2 regions of the Solibacillus sp. FSL W8-0474 genome follow, and region 2 is predicted to be linked to the other one. Evidence: riboswitches for the same ligand, from Rfam matches in the RefSeq annotation. Region 2 holds a riboswitch; the other holds the start of a gene.
What was found. Region 2 has a riboswitch for FMN ahead of NYE67_RS06325 (ECF transporter S component). Riboswitches for the same ligand answer to the same signal wherever they lie in the genome.
Positions count from the first base shown of each region.

Region 1: another riboswitch for FMN. It lies ahead of ribE (riboflavin synthase); the one in region 2 lies ahead of NYE67_RS06325 (ECF transporter S component).

Region 1 covers NZ_JBBOQJ010000001.1:2,079,324-2,083,758, forward strand. The annotation lists gene ribH (6,7-dimethyl-8-ribityllumazine synthase) at 1-315, opposite strand, end outside; partial or broken gene ribB (3,4-dihydroxy-2-butanone-4-phosphate synthase) at 334-942, opposite strand; gene ribE (riboflavin synthase) at 956-1,591, opposite strand; FMN riboswitch at 1,712-1,846, opposite strand; FMN riboswitch at 1,946-2,080, opposite strand; gene NYE67_RS10205 (transglutaminase-like domain-containing protein) at 2,281-3,474, shown strand; gene NYE67_RS10210 (VC0807 family protein) at 4,020-4,435, shown strand, end outside.
Region 2 covers NZ_JBBOQJ010000001.1:1,297,223-1,301,657, reverse strand. The annotation lists gene brnQ (branched-chain amino acid transport system II carrier protein) at 1-912, opposite strand, end outside; gene NYE67_RS06325 (ECF transporter S component) at 1,136-1,711, opposite strand; FMN riboswitch at 1,954-2,127, opposite strand; gene NYE67_RS06320 (hypothetical protein) at 2,236-3,453, opposite strand; gene sigX (RNA polymerase sigma factor SigX) at 3,450-3,983, opposite strand; gene NYE67_RS06310 (ATP-binding protein) at 4,125-4,435, opposite strand, start outside.

The DNA of each region.
Region 1 (4,435 bases), 780 kb from region 2:
GCCCGCTTTTGCAATTCCTTTAGCTGCTTCATTGCATACATAATCATAATGTGTTGTAGATCCGCGAATGACAGTTCCTAATCCGATAACTGCATCATAACTATTGGTTTCAGCCATTTTTTTCGCTACAAACGGTACTTCAAATGCACCCGGTACCCATGCAGTATCAATATTATCTTCATTTACACCGTGTCTTTTTAATCCATCAATTGCACCGCTTAATAATTTATCATTAATAAATTCATTGAACCGGCCGACAACGATTCCGATTTTTAAATCTGTACCTACTAATTGCGCTTCAAATGTTTTACCCATTTCATATGCTCCTTCTTATACCAACATTGTGTTTATTTTTATATATTGAACTAAATCTTCTATCGTAATAAATTTCAGCTGATGTTTTAGTGCGAGTTTTTCAAGCTGTGGCATCCGCGCCATTGAACCATCTTCATTCATAATTTCACAGATGACCGCCGCTTCCATCGACCCGCATAATTTGGCAAGATCTACCCCTGCCTCTGTATGACCACGGCGCTCTATGACGCCTCCTTGTTTTGCAATGAGTGGAAAAACATGTCCAGGACGATGGAAATGTTCTGGCTTCGCTGCTGGATCAAGTAATGCCAAGATCGTTGCTGAACGTTCAAATGCACTAATTCCTGTCGTTGTTTGAATATGATCGATACTAATCGTAAAAGCCGTTTGATATGTATCTGTATTACTTTGGACCATTGGATGAAGACATAGTTTTTCAGCGATGGCTGGAGATATAGGTGTACATATTAATCCTCTGCCATGAAGGGCCATAAAGTTAATATTTTCCGGTGTTGCAAATTCGCCCAAAACGAGAAAGTCACCCTCGTTTTCTCGATCTTCATCGTCGGCTACAATAATAATTTCACCATTTTTTAATGCTTGAATTGCTTCGTCTATCGTATTCATCTTTCCCACTCCTTTAAAACCCTGTACGTTGCAGTAAATCCTTTGTAATCGTACTTGCCGTTTGATTTTGTAAATGCTTTTTCACATATTTCCCGATCAAATCTGTTTCAATATTCACAACATCCCCGGCCTTTTTATAGCCCAACACAGTCTGTTCGTACGTATGAGGGATTAAGGAAATGGTAACGAGTGTATCTGTCATATTAAAAATCGTTAAGCTTATGCCATCAACTGTTATAGAACCTTTTTCGATACACTGTGCAACTAAAGTACGGTCCATCGCTAAATCTACATAAACCGCGTTTGCAACAGGTCTTTTCCGCTGTATGATTGCGATACCATCAACATGACCAGATACAATATGTCCGCCAAAACGGCCGTTCGCCAGCATTGCCCGTTCCAAATTGACATGCATACCTACAGTCAATTGTTGCAGGCTTGTTGCTTTAACAGTTTCAGGCATCACATCTGCAAAAAATGAATTGGACGTAAATTTTTTCACCGTTAAACAAACTCCATTCACCGCAATGCTGTCTCCAAGCTTTACATCTTCTAAAATTTTACTTGCACGAATGGCTAATTCCATCGTTTGTGTGGACTGAATAATCTGCTCCACAGTTCCTAACTCTTCAATAATTCCTGTAAACATCCTACTCACCTCTTTTAAAAGTAAAAAAAGAACCCCGATTGAATTCGGAGTTCGATGAGAGGGAAATTTAGCAGCATCAAATAAGCCTTTTGAACACAAATTTCAAAAAACGCATGACATTGCTTCCTTCTCCCATCCAGACTATACTGTCGGCTTTGGACTTGCACCAAATCCTGCACACAAAAAGCGGCTCACGGGCTTAGAGATAAACTCATCACCGTCGATTGGGAATTTCACCCGACCCCGAAGGAAATTCATATAAAATTTTCAATAAAAAAATCCCATCACTTGGCGCGACGGGAAAAGTGTATAGCAAAAAATCACATTTCAAATCAAATTTTTAAAAATGCGTTGCTATTCCTTCTCCCATCCAGACTATACTGTCGGCTTTGGACTTGCACCAAATCCTGCACGCAAAAAGCGGCTCACGGGCTTAGAGATAAACTCATCACCGTCGATTGGGAATTTCACCCGACCCCGAAGGAAATTATTTTATTTGAAAATTATTGTAACATAGATTATTTAGAATACTAATAGTCATTTCGGACCTTCTTGCTTCCATAAGCCTCATTCCATATACCTCTACTAACTTGTTATTCCGTTAATAAAAATGAAACTTTTAAGGTGGGCATCCGTATATAAAAATATCCAGAATATTTTAAAAACTAGGAAAAGAAAAGGTGTCTATAATGAAAAATATTGTCAACATAGCATATTCGTATCATAACTCAAATAAAGGCATAACAAGGATATGGACTACTTTACCGATGGATCACCCTGGCGTGACTTGTACTCATTCCCCTGAAGAAAAAGTAATTGATGACGGAAACAATGAACTCTTTTATTTTACTTTAAAGGAAAATGAACAATTTCAAATGAACTATTCCGTCGATACGTATAAACAAAGTGAACAAAAAATGCTTACGGATAAAGAAAAGGCATTTTATTTGCGCAGCGGCACACTTGTTGTTGTGGATGAACAGATGAGAAATTTAGCACATGAAATAACGGCTGGCGCTGTAACGACAATGGAAAAAGCAAAGGCCATTTTCCATTATGTAGTCAATCATTTTAAATATATGTACCCGCCTAAGGGGAGAGGCATCAAGTCTTTTTTAGAGGCGAAGCAAGGTGATTGTGGCGAGTATGCTTTTATGTTTTCTTCCCTTTGCCGTTCTATTGGTATCCCGTGCAGATCCCTTGTAGGCAGTTGGGCAAACAGCAAGATGAATGCACATGTGTGGAACGAATTTTTTGATGAACAAACGGGCTGGATTCCAGTCGATTGCAGCATGGCCTATATTCAAAAGAAGAAAAAAACCCAATTTTTATTCAGTAATGTCCGAACATTAAAATGGACCGCATATTTCGGGCAATTAGAACAGCAGCGAGTTGTTTTTTCCTATGATGCAGAGCTGTATCTTTCCCCTAAATATAATGATCTGGATAAACAAACTATAGTCGATTCGAAATATCCTCCCATTGTGCCTTTTCAAATTGACGGTCAGCCTTTTTATTGGGGCTACGAGGCAGTAGAAGGATGTGTACCATACATGCAGCCGATCTACGTGCGGTTTGACCAGGAGAATTTATCGATAAAACCTAATAAAAATCAGCATAATTATTTAGGTCAATGGAAAATTACAGAAACCGGCGCTCTAGGGTTCTTTTCAAAATTAAAAAGCTTTTCCTATTTCGTTTTCTTTATTTCTATTATATTTAGCTTTCTGTTAAGCAGTCCTTTCTTTTCTGCATTAACAGCTGGTTCGGTTATTGTTATATGTATTTCATTTATAGCCAGAAGAGAAAGAGCCTTATTTTACACGGTTGTTGCACTGTACTTTTTATTGCCTTTAGTCGCTAATTTATCAAAGTTAGTTTAATTGCAGGATTGCAAATAACTCACCTACCTATTTTCTTAATTTTCATTCAATTTCTCAGGAAATAAAATAATCCATTTTATTACAATTAGGTTTATAATTGGTTCATCAGTATAAGTTGGGGATGACAAAATCGAAAAATAATATTTTCTAATTAAGTCCGTTCTGCTACGCTACGGGGAAAACGCGTTGAAGCAAGTGTTTTGACGGCTCACCCTCCGCTCCGCGTCACTCTACTTGGCATAAAGTGAATTTCTGCAAAAATGAAGAGATAAAACATAGCATTACCGCTCTCCGCCGCCTCGCGATAGCGCAAGCGGCTTGATTGGGTGTTTTTTACTTCACTTTATAAAGAGGGCAAAATTTTGGGATTGGTGGGCCTCGCAAACGGCAATAAAGGCAGTGATAAAGACACGTATCACGTGGTTTTAGCGCTGTCTTGCCGTAGCCCACCAATCAATCAAGTGAAATTTTATTAGAAAAGCAACCCCATGTTATGGTGATGGGCCTTATAATTGTAATTACATTTGATATATATGGAGGATTCTATGGCAAAAAAACCACAGTCGAATAAAAATTCTATTCTACTTGAGCTGCTGTTTTATGCGGCTTTACCCTATATTATTTGGAATTTTGGTAGGGAACCTTTAGGGGATTATGTTGCGATGCTGCTTTCCACCGTTCCTGGAATTCTTTATACCCTTTACCGCTTTATTGTGGATAGACAATTTAATATAACGGGATTATTTATTTTAAGCTCGATGCTAATTGGTACAACTGTGGATTTATTATCAGGTTCAGCGCAGCAAATGATTATAAATGGCATTTATTTAAGTCTTTTTTATACTTTTATATACTGTATTCTATTCATCATAAAGCAGCCTTTTTCATTATATATTGCGATAGATTTTGCATATTTGCAGGGCTATGACCGAAAAGACAGCAAAACTTTATTTTTTCAAAA
Region 2 (4,435 bases):
TGACGTAATCAGCCCAATACTTGTTTTGAGGCAGGCAAGTACAATAATAATAGCTAATAAAACCGCTCCGTACGAGCCAAAGTAATAATCTGCTACAGCTGCAAAAATTTGACCGCCATTCTCATAAGTTCCTATCGCCGTTACACTCGATGAACCCATATAAGTAATGAGACCGTAAATTAGCATCATAAGAGCCATTGCAAAGATACCTGATTTCCAAGTCGCTTTTGCAATTTCCTTTTTATCGGTAATACCCGTTCGTTTAATGGCATGTATCACAACAATACCGAATGCTAGTGAAGCAAGTGCATCCATCGTATTGTAACCTTCTTTAAACCCTGTCATAAACGCTTCATTTATATATGCCCCAGCAGGCTCGACAAAATTACCCATCGGCGAAAATAAACTAATTCCGATTAATACAAACAGAAAAACTAAAAATGCCGGCGTTAAATATTTGCCGATAATATCCATAATTTTCGCTGGATTTAATGAAAAGTAAAATACGATAGCAAAAAATACAAAACTAAACACTGCAAGCCATAATGTGATTTGTGATGGATCGATAAAAGGTTCGAAACCAACTACAAAAGGTACCGTAGCAGTACGCGGAATGGCAAAAAACGGTCCAATCGTTAAATACAATGCCAATGCAAATAGCAAACCAAATACCGGGTGTACTTTACTTGCTAAATCACGCAATCCATTGCTTCCAGATAAACCAATTGCAAGAATACCTAAAAACGGCAACCCTATTGCCGTTATTAGAAAACCAATTAATGCAAGCCAATAATTCGTACCTGCTAATTGTCCCATTTGAATCGGGAAGATTAAATTTCCCGCACCAAAAAACATACCGAACAGCATTGTGCCAATAACTGCGTATGTTGAAAATGGTATTTTTTTCTCCATCGTCATCTCTCCTAAAGAAGTCATATCATGTTGGTCTTTTGACGAAATAGCCCGATTTTTCACAACAATGTACATTATGATAACAGTGAATTACTTTGAATTCAATAGCAATAATTATTTCCATATAACTTTAGACACATAGCCTAACAATCTATCAACAAATAGAAAGGAGTTATGTCATAAAATCAACTGTTCATGACATAACTCCTCGCTGTATATTAAGTTAAGCTAAATATTGTCTGCGCTGTTGTTCAATCCATACACGCATTGAACGGTAAATCATCGTCACGACAACTAGCATCATAATTCCTTTAACAATATTAAATGGTAAAATACCCAATACTATTGTTTCATACATATCATATTCAAAGCCTAGTAGATACGTATACATCGGCAGGAACGCTACGTAGTTTAATATAGCCATTCCCAACGACATTACTACTGTTGAAACGACTAAGCCTGAAATCAACCCTTTTGCGGAAGGGAATTTTTTATAAATATAGTAAGCTGGTAAAATGAATAATACGCCTGTTGCAAAGTTTGCCATGTGACCAACCGGAATTCCTTCTGGCGCCCCTGTATAAATCCAATCAAGTACATTCTTTACCAATTCAACAAGAATGCCCGCGACAGGTCCCATTGTAATCGCCGCTATTAATGCAGGTACATCACTAAAATCAATCTGCAAAAATACAGGAAACCAAGGTAATGGGAAGTTCAGTAACATTAAAATGAACGAAATCCCACTTAGCATTGCGATAGTTACAAATGATCGTAACTTCAAAGTTCTCTTTTGCATAGAAATCTCTCCTCTTTGCTGATTCCATCTCGCAAGAAGAAAGGACGTATCAAATCATTCATGAAAAAACCCTTATGCAAAAAAGAGCATAAGGGAGAAATAGGCACACTTAAATAAAGTCTACTCATACATTTGTAGTGACTTCCCTTAAATTTATGTATACGAAAGATATTTCGCTCATAATTAAGGAAATTATTAATGGTACTACAAAGCACGACATTTTCATAAAATGACGACCGTACCTTCACCTTCTCCCATCCAGACTATACTGTCGGCTTTGGAATCACACCAAATCCTGCACACAAAAGTGGCTCGCGGGCTCGAAAAGTTTTCTGTAACGTCCTCCAAGTTAATGGTCAGAGGTTACAACTTTAATTACCGCCGGTCGGGAATTACACCCTGCCCCGAAGATGAATCAATATGAAATTATGCAACAAAATACTTGTTACAATTTCTATTATATATATAAAAACGGAATTGTAAAGACCATTGCTTACAATTCCGAGTAAATTTATTTGAATTGTTTAAAAATTATAGAATAGGATATTTCCCGCAACTGGCTTCTCCAAAGGCTTCGTAAAGTCAAAACCACTCCAATTTTCTTGCACAATTTGTTCAAATTTAATTTGTTTATCGAAACTAGCAGCTGTTAATAATAACCCTTCGATCATACGCATCACTTGAGCGGGATCATATTGTTCTAAATCAAGCGCTTGGTCGAATGTTACTGTTACAATTTCCCCTTCATCTTCTACTGTCAACGAAACTCCAGGTAAAATGACTGTTCGATATATATCATTGGCTTCAGTTGTCATATTATTTATCGCATCCGTTACGTTTGGAAAGGTCATTCGGAAGTTAGGACTTAAATAAACTGCCCCATCCCTCATTTGATACATAAAATAATTATATTGTGTTTGTTCACTTTTCAATGGTATTGACTGCCCCATTTCGCCAACATGATCAAAATAAGCGATTTTTCCATTAGTATCTTCAATTTGTACTTCTTCATACGAATTGCCAAATGTATCTACAAGGGAACCGAAATAATTCGATAATGTAGCCGAACTTGTGTCATATCCGTGGTCCTCGGGTAATGTGTGAATAAGTTTATTTCCTTCTTCACGCAATTCGCCTTTTAACGGATGATACTCATTAAATCCAAGCATTTGCTCATCCAGCAATGGACTAAACGTTTTATAAAGCTCCAATGCTGTCGGTTTATCCGTGCCAAGCTTATCAACAACAACTTCATTAGGAATTAAAATACTCACAGGAACACTTTCTGCATCGTCCCCAGCAAGACCAATTTTGAATAATGTCACTCCTTCAAGCTGGCTTTCATAAATTAAAGTTTGTTGTCCTTGTGTATCCATTGAAAAGTTGGAAATTGTCGCGGATTCACTTTTTGAAGTTGCATCTCCAGCCCTACTCATTTTGGCACTTTCTTCCGATTCTGTAGTCGCCATATCAAATGTATTTTCCATAGAGATAGACTGATCATTTCCTAAAAACTGTGCACCAATCAAAACTATAATAAATAAGGAAGCGATAGATACTAGAAGCGGCGCCCAGCGAATCCCTTTTTGAGTAGGCTGTTGTATTTGAGGCGGCTCTTCACTAAATGCTCCTTCATCCTTTAAACGATTAAATATTTCATCCTTTGTCCGATGATCGGTTACTTTTGGGGCCTGTTTTAGAAGTTGCTCCAGGTTCTCCTCATCCCAACGCTCCTTTTTCATAATGAATTCGCCTCCTTTCCATCTTGAGCTTCCAATAACTGTCTTAAATTTTTTAATGCCCGGTGCTGCGTCGTTTTTACCTTACCTGGGGTCCATCCTAATATATCAGCCGTTTCCTGTATTGAAAGTTCCTGAAGATAGCGCATAATAATCACCATCTTCTGATCTCCCGAGCATCGTTCCAATGCTAGCAGTAATCGGCTTAGTTCATCGTTTAGTTCCATTGACTGTTCTGGTGAAGGGACAGAGCTTACAAGCTGCTCTGTTTCCCAATCAAATGCGGTAAATGCATGCTTATCCCGAACCTGTTTCTTTCTGAAATAGTCAATTGCCACATTTTTTGCAATTGAGAAAAGCCACGTTTTTTCAGAGCTTTTTCCTTCAAAGCGTTCATACGATTTCAGTACACGTACATACACTTCATGGGAAAGATCCTCCGCCGCTGTACGATTTTTTACTAAATAAAACAGAAAATTAAAAACATCCTGATGATACATATCGTATAATCGATGGAATATGGACTGTTGCACCCATCCCACCTCCGTTCTAATAATTTGTCGTTTTCAAACAGTAAAAGTTACAATACCCTGTAATATTATATGAATAGCTTGTTAAAAATAAAAGTTTATCACTTTGAGAACAAAATGATAAACTTTTCCTACTACAATTTCTTAAGTTAGTGGTAAATAAAATGTAAAGATTGTTCCTTGCTGTTCCACACTATCTACAGAAATCGTACCGTTATGTGCTTCTACTATATTTTTTGTTATTGCTAACCCTAAGCCTGTTCCACCTTTTGAACGCGTCCGTGCTTTATCCGCTTTATAAAAACGTTCAAATACGTATGGTAAGTCATCTTGTGGTATACCTTGGCCAGTGTCGCTCACTTGAACCTTAGCAAATTTCTGTTCATTTGTTATCGATACTGTAACTGAGCCTTCAGCCGGTGTATGACGGATTGCATTATCGATTAAATTCGTTA